One region of the Arthrobacter sp. B2I5 genome, then DNA from elsewhere that is predicted to be linked to it. Evidence: riboswitches for the same ligand, from Rfam matches in the RefSeq annotation. Region 1 holds a riboswitch; each other region holds the start of a gene.

Region 1 (5,377 bases):
AACCATCGATTACGGCCCGTGCGCGTTCATGGACGCGTTCAATCCCGCCGCCGTCTACAGTTCCATCGACGTCAGCGGACGCTACGCCTATGCCAACCAGCCAGTGCTTGCCGAATGGAACCTTGCCCGGCTCGCCGAGGCGATGCTGCCGCTCATCGACGAGGACCAGGAAAAGGCGGTTGCCCCGGCCGTGGAAGTGCTCGGCGGGTTCCGCGGACAGTACAGCAAGGCGTGGTCCGGCGGTATGAAACGCAAGCTGGGCCTGGGAAGCGGCGCGGAAAGCGGCGAGGACTCCTCAGCCCTGGTGGACGATGCCATCGCCATCCTGAAGGACGGCCCGGTGGACTACACCTTGTTCTTCCGTAACCTGGGCAAGGCCGCCCGGGGCGACCTCCGTCCCGTCCGCGGCATGGTCCTTGACCTGGCCGCGTTCGACGCCTGGGCGGAGCGGTGGCAGGCCATGGAACCCGATGCGGAACTGATGGACAGCGTGAACCCGGTCTACATTCCCCGGAACCACCTGGTTGAGGAAGCCCTCGCAGCTGCCACCGAAGGAAACCTCGCGCCCCTGCAGCAGCTGCTCGAGGCCATCGGTGCCCCCTTTACCGAACGTCCCGGGCTGGAACGCTACGCCGAGGGTGCCCCTGAAGAATTCGGCAACTACATGACCTTCTGCGGGACCTGACGGCTGGTGCCAGTGGGAAAACGACAGGAGGGCGGCGGCCGGGAATACCCGGCTGCCGCCCTCCTGTTGTGACTGGCTTCGCTGCCGCGAAGCGCCGCGGAGACTAGGCTACGCGGACTGCGGAGTAGCCGCCGAGCCAGCTGATGGAGTGGACCTCGGTGCTGTAGCCGTTGACGCCGCCACTGACAACCTGGCCGTCGCCGGCGTAAACGCCAACGTGGCCGGAGGTGATGATCAGGTCACCGGGGGCGGGGGCGCTGACAACGGTTCCGTACTGGAAGAACTGGGTGGGGGCCAGGTCGCCGACGGACTTGCCGACGGAGCGCAGGGCCTTTTCAACCATTGCGGTGCAGTCCTGGCCCACGCCAACCTGGCTGTAAGCCGATGCCAGGATGGCAGCGCCGGTTCCCGTGCCGGTGGAGGCCAGCGGGGTGGCGGAGGCGTAGGACATGTTCATGCCGGTGTTCGCCGGTGCGGTTGCGGCCGCGGCCTGGACCGGAGCTGCGGCAGGGGCCGGAGCCGGTGCTGCGGTATAGCCTGCGCCGGGGATCTGGATCTGGTCACCGGGGTAGATGATTGAGGACAGGCCCAGTCCGTTGGCGGACAGGACGTCGTTGAGGCTGACGCCGTAGGCGGCCGCGATGGCCCCGATGGTGTCGCCGGCTACGACGGTGTGGACGTTGCCTGCTGCGGCGGCGGGTGCTGCTGCCGGGGCTGCAGGTGCGGAGTACGCCTGGACGCTGGTGTTCTCAGTGGTGTCCGGACCGGTGACGCCTGCATGGGCCGGGGCTCCGACGCCGAATGCAATGCCTGACGCTGCAGCAACTGCGAGCGCCGGGCGGCCCAGCGAGCGGGCCTGGGACTTGGCGGTTACGGCGAGGCCCTCGAGCACAATGGAGCGGGCCGGAGTCGCGCGGTGACGGGCAGTAATGGAATTTTTTGACACGGTTGATCGCCTCTCCCATGCCTGCGGGGTGAGCTGTCGGGTTCGGGCTGGAGATGCCCGGCCGGTAGCGGCTCCGCAAGCGGAGCTCTACCGACTTAACCCCAAGGCCACAAGTGGCCGTGGAAACTTGGTTCCCCCGTCCCTGCCATCTGGAAACGGTGAATCCCATGATCAGCGGCAGGGCTCGGCATACTGATGGGAATGTCCCGTCTGAGAGGGACACCCAAAGACCATAACCCGCTCTCAGGGTCATTGTCACATTTGGATAACATACGAGGTTTTCCTCTCAATTCCGCAAACGTCTTGATGTACCTCGGATTTCGGCGCTGACCCCGCAAGACAGGAAACGGGCAAATGGCGCCGAAAGGGTAACAGTGTGGCTACAGGCCACTGCTTCACCGCGGCACCCGGCGGTAGGCTGCGGAACTATGCCCCTGTTCGTTACAAAGCGGCCGTTCCCGCTGTTCGCGGCCTGATGGCTGTCGCCCTGGCCGGCGCCACCGCACTGCCGGCCGCAGCAGAGGAGGGGCCGCCCGGCGGATACCCCTCCTGGGCAGAGGTGCAGCAGGCACAATCGTCCGAAGCGGCAAAGGCCGCGGAGATCACCGCGATCAACGGGCTGCTCAGCGGTCTCCAGGAGCAGTCGGAGGCGGCCGGGGATGCGGCGGTCCGGGCTGCCGCCGACCACGCCGCGGCGAATGCGGAGCTTCAGGTGGCTGCGTCGAAGTTGGAGACCGTGTCTGCGCAGGCAGCCCGCGCAGACGACCAGCTGGCCCGGTACCGGAAGGACATCGGCGCCCTGGCCGTCCAGTCGTACAAGACCGGCGGGACCAACACCGATTCTTCGTGGCGCTCGATGCCCTGGGGACCAACAGCACGCAAGGGCTCAACGTGGTCAAGATTTCAGGGGATAAGACTGCTGCGCTGGTGAATAAGGCGGCAGCGGCAGGAAAGGTTGCCGCTGCGCTCAGGGAACAGGAACAGCTTGCCAGGAGTGAGCGGGAACGGCTGTCCGGGGAGGCGAGGGCCAAGTCCGAGGCCGCCCGTTCCGCCCGGGACGCATTGGACCGCCAGGTGGCCGGGGAACAGCAGCACGGTGGCGGGCTGACTGCCCAGCTTGCCGCCCTGAGGGGTACGACGGCGGCCCTTGAGGGGGAGTATCGCCAAGGCCAGGCAGCGCGGGCGGCCTACGAGGCGGCCCAGGCGGCCAAGCGCGCCGCCGCGGAGGAGCAAGCCCGCCGCCAGGCCGAAGCTGCCGCCAAGGCCGCAACGGCTGCCGCCCGGCAGCCCCACCAGCCCGGCGCCCCAGCTGCCACTGGCGCTAATCCCGTCCAGGTGGATCCGGCACCGGCCAATTCGGCACCGGCCGCGCCTGCCAACCATCAAGCTCCTGCCGTTCCGGATGCGCCTCCAACGGCGCCGGCCCTGCCAAGCCCGCCCGCCGTCGTCGTTCCTTCCGTTCCCGGTGGAGCTGTCAACGATCCGGCCGGGGCGAAAAGCTACGCGTCCGGACGCCCTGCTGCCTTTGGATGGGGCCAGGACCAGTTCCTGTGCCTGGCCCGGCTGTGGACCAAGGAATCCAACTGGCTGACCACCGCCACCAACGCCTGGTCCGGAGCTTACGGGATTGCCCGGGCGCTGCCGCCGGGCAAGTATGCCAGCGCCGGCAGCGACTGGCTGACCAGCTACGGGACGCAGGTCGAATGGGGCCTTGGCTATATCCGTGACCGCTACGGTTCGCCCTGCGGGGCGTGGAACCATTCCACGTCCCTGAACTGGTACTGACTGACGCGCTAGGCTTTCCCCATGCCAGATTTCGAACGGTTCCGTCTGCTGCTCGAAGAGGAGCGGGCGCGGCGGGTGGCGCTGCTGCCGGTGCTGCGCGCAGACATCGCCGCGGCGAATTCGGCCCGCCAGGATTCGAACGTCGACGACGAGCATGATCCGGAGGGCGCCACGATCGCCTTCGAACTTTCGCAGGCATCGGCGCTCCTGAAGCAGAGCTCGGCCGGCCTGGACCAGATCGAAGCGGCCCTGGCAAGGCTGGCCGGGGGAAGCTACGGAACCTGCGCCGTCTGCGGGGAACCCATCGCCGAAGGAAGGCTCGAGGCACGCCCCTGGACCCCGTTTTGCATCCTGCACGCCTCCTCGGGGCGCGGACGGTGACGGAGATGGCGGACGTTGTGTCCGCTGCGGCGGATTTCGTGGACCGGACCCTGCAGAACGAAGGCGCCTGGTACCGCGCAGACGACGTCGGCAACCGGCTGGGCGGCGTGCTGGCCTCCTACGGTTCCTCCATAGGGGCCGTCCGCGGCACGGTCCGCGACGCCCTCCGCAAGTTCAAGGACCTGGACCACGATGGAACCGTGATGCTTGCCTCCGCCCTGTGGGGGCAGCCAAGGCCCGGATCGCGCCCCGTTTTCGAGCGCCGCCTGGCCGCCGTCGTGCTGCTGCAGTCAAAGGTGCGCCTGCTCAGGCATTCGGACCTGACCCGCCTGGAAGGCTTCCTTCGCTCAGCCCAGGCAGCGGACCTCACGGAGCCTCTGCTCTCCGATGTCCTGGTGCCGCTGCTGGCAGGGCTGGGGGAGCGTGAACGGCAGCGGGCCGGCGTGGTGCTGGCGCGGTGGCGGGAGGACCCGGACCCCGAACTGCGGGCGGCGGCCGGTGCCCTGTCAAAGGAATTGACCCTGTAAATTGAACCTCTCAACAGGCCAAACAAGGAGATCCACATGAATGAGCCGTTTGACCTTGAGCGCTTTGTTGCCGCGCAGAACACCGGCGGAGCCTATGAGCAGGCGTTGGGGGAGCTGCAGGTCGGCAGGAAGTCCGGGCACTGGATGTGGTTCATCTTCCCGCAGATTGCCGGGCTGGGGCAGAGCGCCATGTCGCGCAAATTTGCCATTTCGTCCCTGGCTGAAGCCCGGGCGTACCTTGACCACGAGGTGCTGGGACCGCGGCTGCTGGAGTGCGCTGTGGTCCTGGCCAACCACGCCGACCAGTCAGCCGAGGACATTTTTGGCGGCATCGACGCGAAGAAACTCCGCTCCTCCATGACACTGTTTCTCCGGGCGGCACCCGGAGAAACAGTGTTCAAGACGGTCCTGGCCCAGTTCTTCAACGGCGAACCCGACCCCGCCACCGACGAGCTCCTGGCGGACCGGGACGCGGCCGGCTGACCGCGCCCGGGACCGCCGTGGGAGCTGTTAACGCCGTGGGAGCTGTTAACGCCGTGGGAGCTGTTAAGGAGTGGGGCTGCCTCCGTTGACGTTCAGCGTTTCGCCCACCACGTAGCTGGACTCCGGGGACGCCAGGAAGACGTAGGCGGGGGCCAGCTCGGCAGGCTGGCCGGCACGGCCCAGCGGCGTGGACTGGCCGAACTCCGGCAGCTGCTCCTTGGGCTGGCCGCTGCTGACCTGCAGGGGAGTCCAAATCGGACCGGGAGCCACAGCGTTTACGCGGATGCCCTTGGGTGCCAGCTGCTGGGCCAGGCCCTTGGTGAAGTTGTTGATGCTCGCCTTGGTGGTGGCGTAGTCCACCAGGGTGGGGGACGGGTTGTAGGCCTGGATGGACGTGGTGTTGATGATCGTGGAACCTGCGGGCATGTGCGGCACGGCGGCCTTGGTCACCCAGAACATCGCGTAGACGTTGGTCTTCAAGGTGTGGTCGAACTGCTCGTCGGTAATGTCCTGCAGGTCCTCCTGGGCCACCTGCTTCCCGGCGTTGTTGACCAGTATGTCCACTCCGCC
Region 2 (5,377 bases), 1.8 Mb from region 1:
TTACCTCGTCGACCACCCGCCGGTCCATCAGCCTGAAGTCACCAGTGTTTGGCGGAATGTCTACATCAGCTACTCGGCCCAGTAGACGGTAGAAAGCCGCTGCCGTCCATTTCTTAAATGCGGTGTCCTTGCGTGTGCGGCGCTGTGCATACACGACGTCATAGCCGGCCTCCCACCGCTTCACGAGTTCCAGGCAGATTTCCGGGGGGTCCTGCATATCGCTGTCAAGGACAATGACGGCATCGCCGGTTGAAGCATCCAGGCCAGCCGTTACTGCCAGCTGATGTCCGAAGTTACGAGCAAGGTCGATGATGGTGACGCGCTGGTCTCGGTCCTGGAGGGCAGTAAGCAGGTTCAGCGAGTTGTCCGTGCTGCCGTCATTGATGAAAATCATCTCGACACCGTAATTGAGCACTGACGCAACGGCGTCTAAGCGCTCGTACAACCGCGGTATATTTCCCTCCTCATTGTAAATAGGAAGGACAAACGTGACGTTCCTGCTACCGTCTCCGGACATGGAAGTGCTCCCCTGAAAGCCTGCTCTTGCTGGTCTTGGTCTGCGATATTGAGCCGCAGCGACCAAACGCCCCGGAGATACGTGCTCCTCTGACATTCGGTTTACCCGGACCATCGTATCCTTTGGTGGGGACATCAGGGCCCTCGACCAAGGCTAGAGACTGCTGCGGTGCGCCGCGAAAAACTCCCGCAGCACCAAGGCGCATTCTTCTTCGCGGACCCCGGGGTACACCTCAACCCAGTGGTTGAGCCGGCGTTCCCGGAGGATATCGAACACGGATCCCGCGGCACCGGCCTTCTCGTCCCAGGCCCCAAAGACAACCCGGGGGATCCGGGCCAGGACAATCGCGCCCGCACACATGGCGCAGGGTTCCAGGGTGACCACCAGCGTGCAGTCGGACAACCGCCAGCCGTCGCCACTGCCGCCCTCGAGCCGTGCCCTCTCCTTCAACCGCGCGGCTGCCTCCCTGATGGCCACCACCTCGGCGTGGGCTGTGGGGTCGCCCAGCTCCTCCCGCTGGTTCCGTCCGGAACCCAGCACATCGCCGTCGGGCCCTATGACCACGGCGCCGATGGGCACATCCTCCGTAGCCAGCGCGCGGCGGGCCTCCGCAAGGGCAAGGCCCATCCAGGCGTCGTGTTTCTTTTCGGGCAACCGCATGGCTCAATGATAGTTTCGGGGTTAGTCAGGTTACTTGCCGATGCCGGGAGGCACCATGGACACTCTGAGGGACCGCCTAGGTACTTGGTTCAAACCGTACGCGGCGCTGATCCTCACCATTCTGGTGGGCGGTGTGGTCATCGTGTCCCTGGCGCTGCTTGGGTCCGAGGTCTACGACGACGTGGTGGACTCCGCCGGGCTGGCCAACCTGGACAAACCTGCCCTGTCGTTCGCCGAGACCCTGCGCAGCCCCTGGCTCGATGCGCTTGTCACGGGGTTCACCAACATCGGTGGCGGCATCGGAATGCCGATCCTTGCCAGCATCCTCACGGCATGGCTGACCTTCCTCAGCCGGAACTGGCGCCCCCTGGTGCTGATCGGCGGTGCAGCGGCAGCCTCCGTCAGCGCCACCACCTTCGGCAAGAAGCTGGTGGGCCGTACCCGCCCGGACCACGCGGACGCCGTTCCCCCGTACGAGGATTCGCCCTCCTTCCCCAGCGGGCACACCTTGAACACGACCGTGGTGATCAGCCTGGTGATCTACCTCATTTGTCTCCAGTTCCATACGATGCGGGTGCGCGTCAGCGCCATCACCGCCGGTTCCCTCTTCATCATCGCCATGGGACTGAGCCGGGTCTTCCTGGGCCACCACTGGCTGACGGACGTCATGGCCGGGTGGATCCTGGGACTGGCCTGGGTGGCCATCGTCATCCTGGCCCACCGGCTGTTCCACCTGGTCCGCAGGCGCGAACACATCGGCGCAGCGCCGTCGTTCGACCGTCCCATTGTCCGCGACGTGGTGGCCGAGGAACTCCACGACGGCGGATCTTCCGGACGTGGGAAGGGCAGCGCCGGGTGATAGTTTTGGGGGATGCGCACTCTCGTTGTTGACCACCCCCTGGTCGCCCACAAGCTCACCGTCCTGCGGGACAAGAACACGCCGTCGCCGGTCTTCCGCCAGCTGACGGAAGAGCTGGTAACCCTGCTGGCGTACGAAGCAACGCGGGAGGTCCGCACAGAGCCGGTCACCATCCAGACGCCGGTCAGCACCACCATCGGCACCGCGTTCACCAAACCCACCCCGCTGGTGGTTCCCATCCTCCGCGCGGGTTTGGGCATGCTGGAGGGCATGACCAAGCTCGTTCCCACCGCTGAGGTGGGCTTCCTGGGCATGGCCCGGGACGAGGAAACGCTGGACATCATCACCTATGCCGAGCGCCTGCCGGAGGACCTCACCGGCCGCCAGGTCTTCGTCCTGGACCCCATGCTGGCCACCGGCGGAACCCTGCGCGAGGCCATCAAGTTCCTGTTCAAGCGCGGCGCCTCCGACGTCACCTGCATCTGCCTGCTGGCCGCTCCCGAGGGCCTGGCCCGGCTGGAAGAGGAACTGTCAGGGGCCAACGTGCACATCGTCCTGGCCTCCATCGACGAGAAGCTCAACGAGAAGTCCTACATCCTCCCCGGCCTGGGGGACGCCGGCGACCGCCTCTACGGCATCGCCGGGTAGATTTCACCCTTTTTCAAAACAGTTCCCGCCGCTAGCCTGTGCGGATGGACTGGAAACTCGAGCTTGTCTTTCTCCCCGTGTCCGACGTTGACCGCGCCAAGGACTTTTACGTCAACAAAGTGGGCTTTAACGCCGATTTCGACGAGCGGCCCTCCGACTCCATCCGCTTCGTGCAGCTGACGCCGCCCGGTTCGGCCTGCTCCATCTGCATCGGCGAAGGCCTCACCGACGCCCCTCCCGGCACCGGTTCCAACCTGCAACTGGTGGTTAACGACATCAAAGCCGCCCATGACCACCTGAAAAACAACGGCGTGGAGGTCAGCGACGTGGACGTGCAGGATTGGGGCCACTTCGTCTACTTCGCCGACCCCGACGGTAACAAGTGGGCTGTCCAGTACATCCCCTGGCGGAACACCGGACAGGACGCCGGGCAAACTGCCGGTTAACCACAAACGCGGGCCGCATCATGATGATGCGGCCCGCGGTTGAAGCTGGTTGCCTAGTACCAGTTGTGCGCCAGGTGGAAGTTCAGGGCGCCGCAAGGTGACTGGTAGCGCTCCTTGATGTAATCCAGGCCCCAGTTGATCTGGGTGCGGTAGTTGGTGAGGTAGTCCGCGCCGGCGCTGGCCATCTTCTCGGCAGGCAGGGACTGGACAATGCCGTATGCCCCGCTGCTGGCATTGGTGGCCGTGGTGGTCCAGTCCGATTCCTTGGTCCACAGCGTCTGCAGGCACTGCATCTGGTCCGGTGCCCAGCCAAAGGTCCCCAGCTGGCTGGCGGCGTACGCCTGGGCGCCGGCGGGATCGTTGACCGCGACGACGGGAGCCGGCTCGGGTGCGCGGGCGGGCTCGGGAGCGGGCGCCGGGGCAGGGGCGGGCGCTTCGGGCGCGGCCGGTGCTGCAGCAGGAGCCGGTTCCGCTGCCTGCGGTGCCACGCTGATGGCGGCGGGAGCGGGGCTGGCTGCCGGGTTGGAACGGATTTCGCTCTTCTCGATGCTCATTTGAGCGTCTGACGCTGCAGTGGAAGAGTTGGACCCGGTGGATGACACCGGAGTCATACTGCTGGTGGCCTGTCCTGCCGCGCCAACCCCCACCAGCACCGCACAGGATGCTGCAAGGACGGCCGCGCGCTGGCCCAGGGTGGTCTTCTTTGCCTGCTGCTTGGCCCGGTGTTTAGCCCTGGCCTGCAGCAGACGTGCTTCTGCCGTGTTTTTGGACATGATTGATCGCCTCTCACACCTGCGGAGTTAGCTGTCGGGTTCGGATGAGGGCATCCGGCCGTACGGAAAGATCACGTACTGGCTTAACCCCAAGGGCATTCAGTGCCCGGGACGGTGGGTCCCCCGCCTCTGCCGTAGCTCAATCGGAATCCGGGGAAGCGGCAGAGCTTGGCGTCAACCCGGGATATGCGGCCCGAACGGGGACCGCACCCAATCGACGGTACAGGAAGAACACGCCAAAGTCACATTTAGGTAACGGAAGTCACGGGAACCAGCGCGTCGAATTGCGGACTTCCTGCGGCCTATGTCGTTTTTACCGTTCTGCACATACCTGAGCGTTACCTGGCCAATGGTGTCCTACCGGGTGAGTTGGTACATGGTGGAGTTGCCTACGGACTGGGCATGGAAGTTGGCATGGACCCACGCAGCAACCTCGGAGTTGCCGCTGCGGCCGCCCATGCCGCCCCCGCCCATACCGCCGCCGCCTTCGATGAAGTAGCCGATCTCTCCTTTGGCCACCATGGCCTGGAACCCGGCGAGCGTGGGGTATGGGTCACCGCCGTTCCAGCCGCCCAGGGCAATGACGTCCGTGTTGGTGGCGAGTTCCAGGCTGGCTGCCTGGCTGGCGCCGGACACAATCGCCGACCATTTTGTGGTGGTACCCGCCAGAAGTGCCGTCACTGCGGCATCTGCCGTTCCTTCACCCGGGCCGCCGGATCCATCCGCGGCACCGCCGGGGCCAGTTGCACCGTCGAAACCACTGGAGGGATCAAGCCCGCCAGCGCCTGGGGCAGAGTCCATAGCGGCGGCATCCCTGCCGCCTGCCCGGTTGCCGCTGAACCCAGCGGCCCGGTTCCCGAAGCCGCCCGCCGACGAACCCGCGGGCCCCGACGTGGGAATGGAGCCTGAGTGTGCGGAGGCAGCGGTGGCGAGGGTCCAGGCGCCGGTTCCGAGTCCTCCGGCCAGGAGGGATAGGACGACGACGGCGGCCGCGCCGGCGCGCCGGAACCGTCCGGAGGTGCCCAGTGCGTCGAGGCGGAGGAGGATTGCGGCGGCCGCGAGGACACCCAGGGCGATGATGGTGACGCGAAGCCAGGGGAGCCACGATGCGTCGCGGCCCAGCAGGACGGCGGACCAGATGGAGGTGCCAAGGATGGTGGCGGCCAGGACGGTCCGGGCCGGCCAGTAATCCCGGCCACGCCACAGTTCCACGCTGCCGATGCCCACCAGCGCTGCGACCGCCGGAGCCAGTGCCACTGAGTAGTAGGGGTGGACGGTGCCGCTCATGAAGCTGAACACACCCGCGGTGACCAGGAGCCAGCCGCCCCACAGGATCAGTGCCGCACGGCCCGGGGAGGTCCTGACTTCGCGGCGCGTGAACCACAGGCCCGCCACCAGCAGGACCAGGGCGGCAGGCAGCAGCCAGGACACTTCGCCGCCAAAGCTGGTGCCGAACATCCGCAGCAGGCCCGCT
Region 3 (5,377 bases), 1.6 Mb from region 1:
TGCGGCTGACGGCAGTGGAATGGTTGTACCGGGGTCGGATGTAGCGGTTGAGGAGGATCACGGACGGGCGCCCCAGGACGTCGGTGGGGCCCACCACGGGGTCGTCCCCTTCGGCCACCACACTGGCCTTGCCTGTCAGCACAAGCACCAGCGCCCGGCGGAAAGTAATAACCGCCAGCGGTTCATATCCAGCATTCAGAACGAGAGTGCGCATGCACTTACCTCTTCACGGCCGCACCCGTCAGGGGCACGAGGGCCGGCTGCCCTCGGCATGTCCGGGCTATGGATCGACATCACAAGAGTAAACAAAGAAATGCAGAATCAGGTAATCTCCGCCCGGGAGCCAATCAGCGGCTGACACGTCAGGAGGCGTTCGCCCCCGCCGGCGGCACCCCTCTTAAACACCAAAAACCCCCACCTCATGGGCGGGGGTCTTTGGGACATTTTGAGGCTGGCGGCCGTTCACGCCAGCGTCGGAATGCCTAGTTGACGCGGATGAAGACGGGGCCGGACCCAACGTTTGCGCTGAAGACCACCGTCTGGTTTCCGTTGTAGCCGCCGTGGACGGCCATGCCGTTTCCGGCGTAGACAGCAATGTGGGCCATGCCCGCGCCGCCGTCAGCGTAGTAGATCAGGTCGCCCGGCTGTGCCTCGGCTGCACTGACGGTGCGGCCCAGGGACAGGTAGCCGGCGGGCCAGTCGTGGAAGTGGATTCCGACGGCGGCCAGCGAATTGGTGACCAGCATGGTGCAGTCCTGCATCACGCCGAGCTGTGCGTACGCGGCGGAGAGGATGGCGGCACCCTTGCCACTGGCGGATGCCTGGGCTGCAGGAGCGGCAGGAGCGGCGGCGGTGGCAACCTTGGCCGTGACCTTGGGGGCAGCAGCGGGCTGCGCCGCAGGAGCGGGAGCGGCTTCCTGCACCTCGACCTCGGGCTCAGGCTCGACGACGGGAGCCGGCGTGGTGGTCACGGCAGGCTTCTCGTAGCTGATGGAGATGGTGGAAGCCGCGGAAATCGGGGCGTCGACGGCGGATCCAACTTCCAGCGCGGAGGCCGGCGCGGAATCACGCTTGACGTTGGCGTCGGCAGCGTTGGCCGCGATGCCGGAGGTCAGGACCAGGCCGGAAGCCGCAGCGATGACCGCTGCCTGGCGGCCCATGCCGCCTGCGTTGTCGCTGACAGCCTTGGCAATGACAGCGATTGAGTTGGTTTTGGTGACCTCGGCGCGATGCCGTGCGGTGGCACGAGTCGTCATCAGTTCTCTCTTTCGTTTTTCCCTCGAACCGCAGGTGGGCAGGCGAAGGGTCTTGGACGCGCCGGCATCTTGGGGGTACGCCGGCGCGTCCCGAACGGGGATGTGGTTTTTAGCGAAGAAGCTTTGGGCAAAGAAAAAGCCCTTGGAACGTGTTGCCCAAGAACTATTTGCTGTAGTGGTAGTACGTGGAGGAACCGGTGGCTGCGGGCGAGTGGAGCAGCGTGCCCTGCGAGGGGTTGAGGGCGCTGATCATCATGCCGTTGCCGACGTAGATGCCGACGTGCGCGCCACCGTTCTGGACAACCAGGTCACCCGGCTGCGGTGCGGAGGTGGGGGTCATGATGCTCCACGCGTTGGTGCGGGGGATGCTGATTCCGGCCTGGGCGTAAACCCACTGCACGAAACCGGAGCAGTCCCAGCCGGTGACGGGGCTGGTGCCGCCCCACACGTAGGAGTGGCCGATGCCGGTGTAGGCGATGGCGGCAATGCCCGAGGTTGCTGCAGCGGATACGGACTCTTCCGCCTTTGCGGCCGGGGACGCCTCCTGGCCTGCAGTGGCGGTGTTGGCCGCGCGGTTGGCTGCTGCCGTGGACTGGGTACGTACCGCCTCAACCTTGGGAGCGGCGGTGGTCTTGACGACCGGACGCTCGAAGGACACCGTGGCCGTGGGGGCAGCGGTGACGGCGAGTGCCGTCTGGGCCGAACCGGACTCGGTGGAGGCAGAGACACCGGCAGTGGTGTCAGCTGCCGTGGCGGGCAGGCCCATGCTCAGGATGAGGCCCGAAGCCGCTGCCACAACGGCAGCCTGGCGGCCTACGGTCCCGGCATTTGCACTGACAGCCTTGGACATGGCGTCCAGGGGGTTGGTGCGAACCGTTTGTGCACGGTGGCGCGCAGAATGATGGCGTGAAGACACGAAGGTAGCCTCTCCCAATGCCTGCGAGGTGAGCTGTCGGATTCGGATGGGAGTCACCCGGCCACGCTGCTTCCTGGGAAGCTTTGTGACTTAACCCCAAGGCCTTCTGGAAATGAAGGCCAAAATTGGTTCCCCCGCCCCTGCCAGACGATGAAATGCGAACGGACCTTGAGCGGTGGCAGAGTTAGGCAATCCACTCAAGAGCGTCAACTTCGGAAAAGTTGACGCGAGTTAGACGGTACAGCAGTTTTGTTTCAATGTCACATTCAGGTCACGACGGGTCACGATGATCTGAGAGTGAGCAATCATTCGGTTACAGCCAGCCCATTGGATCGACCACTTCACCATTGACCTGGACCTCGAAGTGCAGGTGGCAGCCGGTGGACGCGCCGGTGGTGCCGCTCAGTGCCACGACATCCCCGCGGGAGACGGTCTGGCCGACTTTGACGCTGAAGGACGAGAGGTGGTTGTAGGTGGTTTCCAGCCCATTGCCATGGTCGATGACCACCCGGTTTCCGCCGCCGAACTGGTGCCAGCCCGCGAAGGTGACCGTCCCTGTTGCGGCCGCCAGGACCGAGGTGCCGCACTGCGCCACGAAGTCCTGGCCCCTATGGAAGTCTCCGGAACCTCCGGTGATGGGACTGACCCGGTAACCGAAGGGCGAAGCGGTGGCGAGGGACCCGAGGGGTGCAGCCAGGGTGCCGGCCGAAGCGGCACGCGTGACGGAGCCGGCGGACTGCGCGCTCAGGAGCTGCTTCAGCTTCCCGTCCGGGTCCGCCTGCGTCACCACGGCGGAGCGGCTGAAGTCGACCTGGGCTCCGATATCGGCGGAAATCTGCGGCTGCGGGCTGACGGCGGAAGCAGCCATGGGGGTACTGCCGGCGGCGTCCGTGGCCATGACGGGACTCGTGGCGGGCACCGTAACCGTCAGCACCAGGCCCGTTGCGGCGAGGGCAATACCGGCTTTTTGGCCGATGCCGCTGGCGGCGGCAAACTCCGTCATCTGCCGGAAGGGACCCCGGCGGCGGCGCGCGTCGCGATGCAGGTCGCGGGGGCGCTCCGCTGCGACGACTTCGGCAACCCGGGGTGCCGAAGGGGGGCCGGCCGCGCGTCGGCGGCCCCGTGGGGTCTGCATGGTCAAGAAGGGTTCCTCTCTGGAAGAAGCCTGCGGAGTTAGCTGTCGGATTCGGGTCAGAGAGTTCAAAGACCCGGTCCGCCGTAGGCAAGCTTCTGCGCAGGGGTATTCCCGGAAGAATCCTTCACTGGAGAGGCTTGCTGCTGACGGACTTCACCCCAAGGCAGTCCCCCGCTGCCGCTTGTGGTTCCCCCGCCTCTGCCAGTAACGAACTCGTTCACCTGGCCCGCTGGCAGAGCTCGGCTCCGGGTCAGGTAACGCTTATGTATCAACGCTTGGTTCCACTATAGGGGCTTAAGTCCCTAGGTAACAATTCCGTTACCTTTGCGTGGACGCCCCTGTCTGGGGTATGGAAGGTGCCGGATCAGTCCTGGTTGATGGCAACGAAGACGTGGGCAGCAACCTCGGGCGGCAGCTCCAGCGCCCCTTCGATCCCCGCGACCCGGACGGAAATGTACTCGCCCACGCGTTCCAGCGTCACCGCAGCACCGGGCCGGATGCCGCCCTCGTCCAACTGGGCCAGCAGTTCCGGTTCCACCTGGATTGGCTCCGCCAAACGGCTGATGGTCACGCCCGAGGCGGGCCCGTAGTTCTTCATTGCTTCCACCAGGCTGATCGCGCCGTCGGCAAAGCCGCGGCCCGCCTGGCCTCCAAGCGCAGCAAGGCCGGGAATGGGATTGCCGTAGGGCGACTCGGTGGGGTGGCCCAGCATTTCGTAGATGCGCCGCTCCACCCGCTCGCTCATGACGTGTTCCCAGCGGCAGGCTTCGTCATGGACGTAGGCCCAGTCCAGGCCGATGACATCTGCCAGCAGGCGTTCGGCCAGCCGGTGCTTGCGCATGACCTCCGTGGCGCGCTTGCGGCCTGTATCCGTGAGTTCCAGGTGGCGGTCACCGGAGACAACGACGAGCCCGTCCCGCTCCATGCGGCCGATGGTCTGGGAGACGGTGGGCCCGGAGTGGCGCAGACGTTCGGCGATACGGGCCCTGAGGGCAACGATGTTTTCTTCCTCAAGCTCCAGGATGGTCCTGAGGTACATCTCCGTAGTGTCGATCAGATCCGTCATCCAGCTCAGCTCCTCGAGCGCAGTACCTTGCGTTGTCCCACCGTATCGCCTCTTCCCGCGAAATAGTCCGGGGGAAAGCTTAGCCTATTTTGACTTTGTCCGAATAGCCGAGCCCCAAAGGGCTGGGCGGGACGGGCACGTCTCACTGTCCGGACTATGACGTACCCGGCTCCCGCCCCCGGCGGCGGTTCAGGCAGAATGGGAGTGGCCTGCAGCGCAGCCACCGCGCGCCCTGCCGGCCACCACTGCCCGCCCTTCCGGACCATAGCTTTCGTCCCCGCCGAATTGGAGCACCTGTGAGCGACACCAGCATCACGATCCCCGCCAACCTCCTGCCCCAGGACGGGCGGTTCGGGGCCGGCCCGTCAAAGGTCCGGCAGGAACAGATCGACGCGCTGGCAGCGGCTTCCAGGACGATCCTTGGCACCTCACACCGGCAGGCGCCGGTCAAGAACCTGGTCGGGTCGGTCCGGGAAGGGCTGAGCCAGTTCTTCCGGGCTCCGGACGGCTACGAGGTGGTCCTCGGCGTGGGCGGCTCCACCGCTTTCTGGGACGTTGCCAGCTTCGGCCTCGTGGAGAAGAAGGCCCAGCACCTGTCCTTCGGTGAGTTCGGGTCGAAGTTCGCCGCCGCCACCAACAAGGCCCCCTTCCTCGAAGCCTCCTCCATCATCAAGTCCGAGCCCGGCACCCGGCCCGCAGCCCAGGCCGAGGCCGGCGTGGACGTTTATGCCTGGCCGCAGAACGAAACCTCCACAGGTGTTGCAGCCCCCGTCCAGCGGGTGTCCGGGGCGGACGAGGGATCGCTGGTCCTCGTGGACGCCACGTCCGCGGCCGGCGGGCTCGACGTGGACGTCGCCCAAAGCGATGTCTACTACTTTGCCCCCCAGAAGAACTTTGCCTCCGACGGCGGCCTCTGGCTGGGCCTGTTCTCCCCCGCGGCGCTGGAACGTGCCGCCGCCATCAAGGCCGGCGGCCGCTGGATCCCGGACTTCCTGGACCTGCAG

The links. Region 1 has a riboswitch for cyclic di-AMP ahead of QFZ60_RS09080 (LysM peptidoglycan-binding domain-containing protein). Riboswitches for the same ligand answer to the same signal wherever they lie in the genome.
Region 2: it holds a riboswitch for cyclic di-AMP, as region 1 does, so the genes downstream of both, QFZ60_RS17070 (hypothetical protein) here and QFZ60_RS09080 (LysM peptidoglycan-binding domain-containing protein) in region 1, are expected to answer to the same signal.
Region 3: it holds a riboswitch for cyclic di-AMP, as region 1 does, so the genes downstream of both, QFZ60_RS16430 (M23 family metallopeptidase) here and QFZ60_RS09080 (LysM peptidoglycan-binding domain-containing protein) in region 1, are expected to answer to the same signal.

The regions. Positions count from the first base shown of each region.
Region 1 is NZ_JAUSYF010000001.1:1,895,049-1,900,425, forward strand. Features, by position in the region: gene QFZ60_RS09075 (YdiU family protein) at 1-685, shown strand, start outside; gene QFZ60_RS09080 (LysM peptidoglycan-binding domain-containing protein) at 789-1,631, opposite strand; cyclic di-AMP (ydaO/yuaA leader) riboswitch at 1,635-1,802, opposite strand; gene QFZ60_RS09085 (hypothetical protein) at 2,008-2,562, shown strand; gene QFZ60_RS09090 (hypothetical protein) at 2,523-3,416, shown strand; gene QFZ60_RS09095 (TraR/DksA C4-type zinc finger protein) at 3,438-3,797, shown strand; gene QFZ60_RS09100 (DNA alkylation repair protein) at 3,803-4,324, shown strand; gene QFZ60_RS09105 (DUF1810 domain-containing protein) at 4,361-4,807, shown strand; gene QFZ60_RS09110 (glucose 1-dehydrogenase) at 4,871-5,377, opposite strand, start outside.
Region 2 is NZ_JAUSYF010000001.1:3,691,938-3,697,314, reverse strand. Features, by position in the region: gene QFZ60_RS17095 (glycosyltransferase family 2 protein) at 1-517, opposite strand, end outside; gene QFZ60_RS17090 (nucleoside deaminase) at 671-1,177, opposite strand; gene QFZ60_RS17085 (phosphatase PAP2 family protein) at 1,233-2,036, shown strand; gene upp (uracil phosphoribosyltransferase) at 2,049-2,684, shown strand; gene QFZ60_RS17075 (glyoxalase superfamily protein) at 2,729-3,130, shown strand; gene QFZ60_RS17070 (hypothetical protein) at 3,184-3,903, opposite strand; cyclic di-AMP (ydaO/yuaA leader) riboswitch at 3,909-4,069, opposite strand; gene QFZ60_RS17065 (glycosyltransferase family 39 protein) at 4,261-5,377, opposite strand, start outside.
Region 3 is NZ_JAUSYF010000001.1:3,535,688-3,541,064, forward strand. Features, by position in the region: gene QFZ60_RS16415 (HNH endonuclease) at 1-214, opposite strand, end outside; gene QFZ60_RS16420 (NlpC/P60 family protein) at 483-1,256, opposite strand; gene QFZ60_RS16425 (C40 family peptidase) at 1,420-2,106, opposite strand; cyclic di-AMP (ydaO/yuaA leader) riboswitch at 2,177-2,373, opposite strand; gene QFZ60_RS16430 (M23 family metallopeptidase) at 2,486-3,307, opposite strand; cyclic di-AMP (ydaO/yuaA leader) riboswitch at 3,318-3,562, opposite strand; gene QFZ60_RS16435 (metal-dependent transcriptional regulator) at 3,672-4,373, opposite strand; gene serC (phosphoserine transaminase) at 4,670-5,377, shown strand, end outside.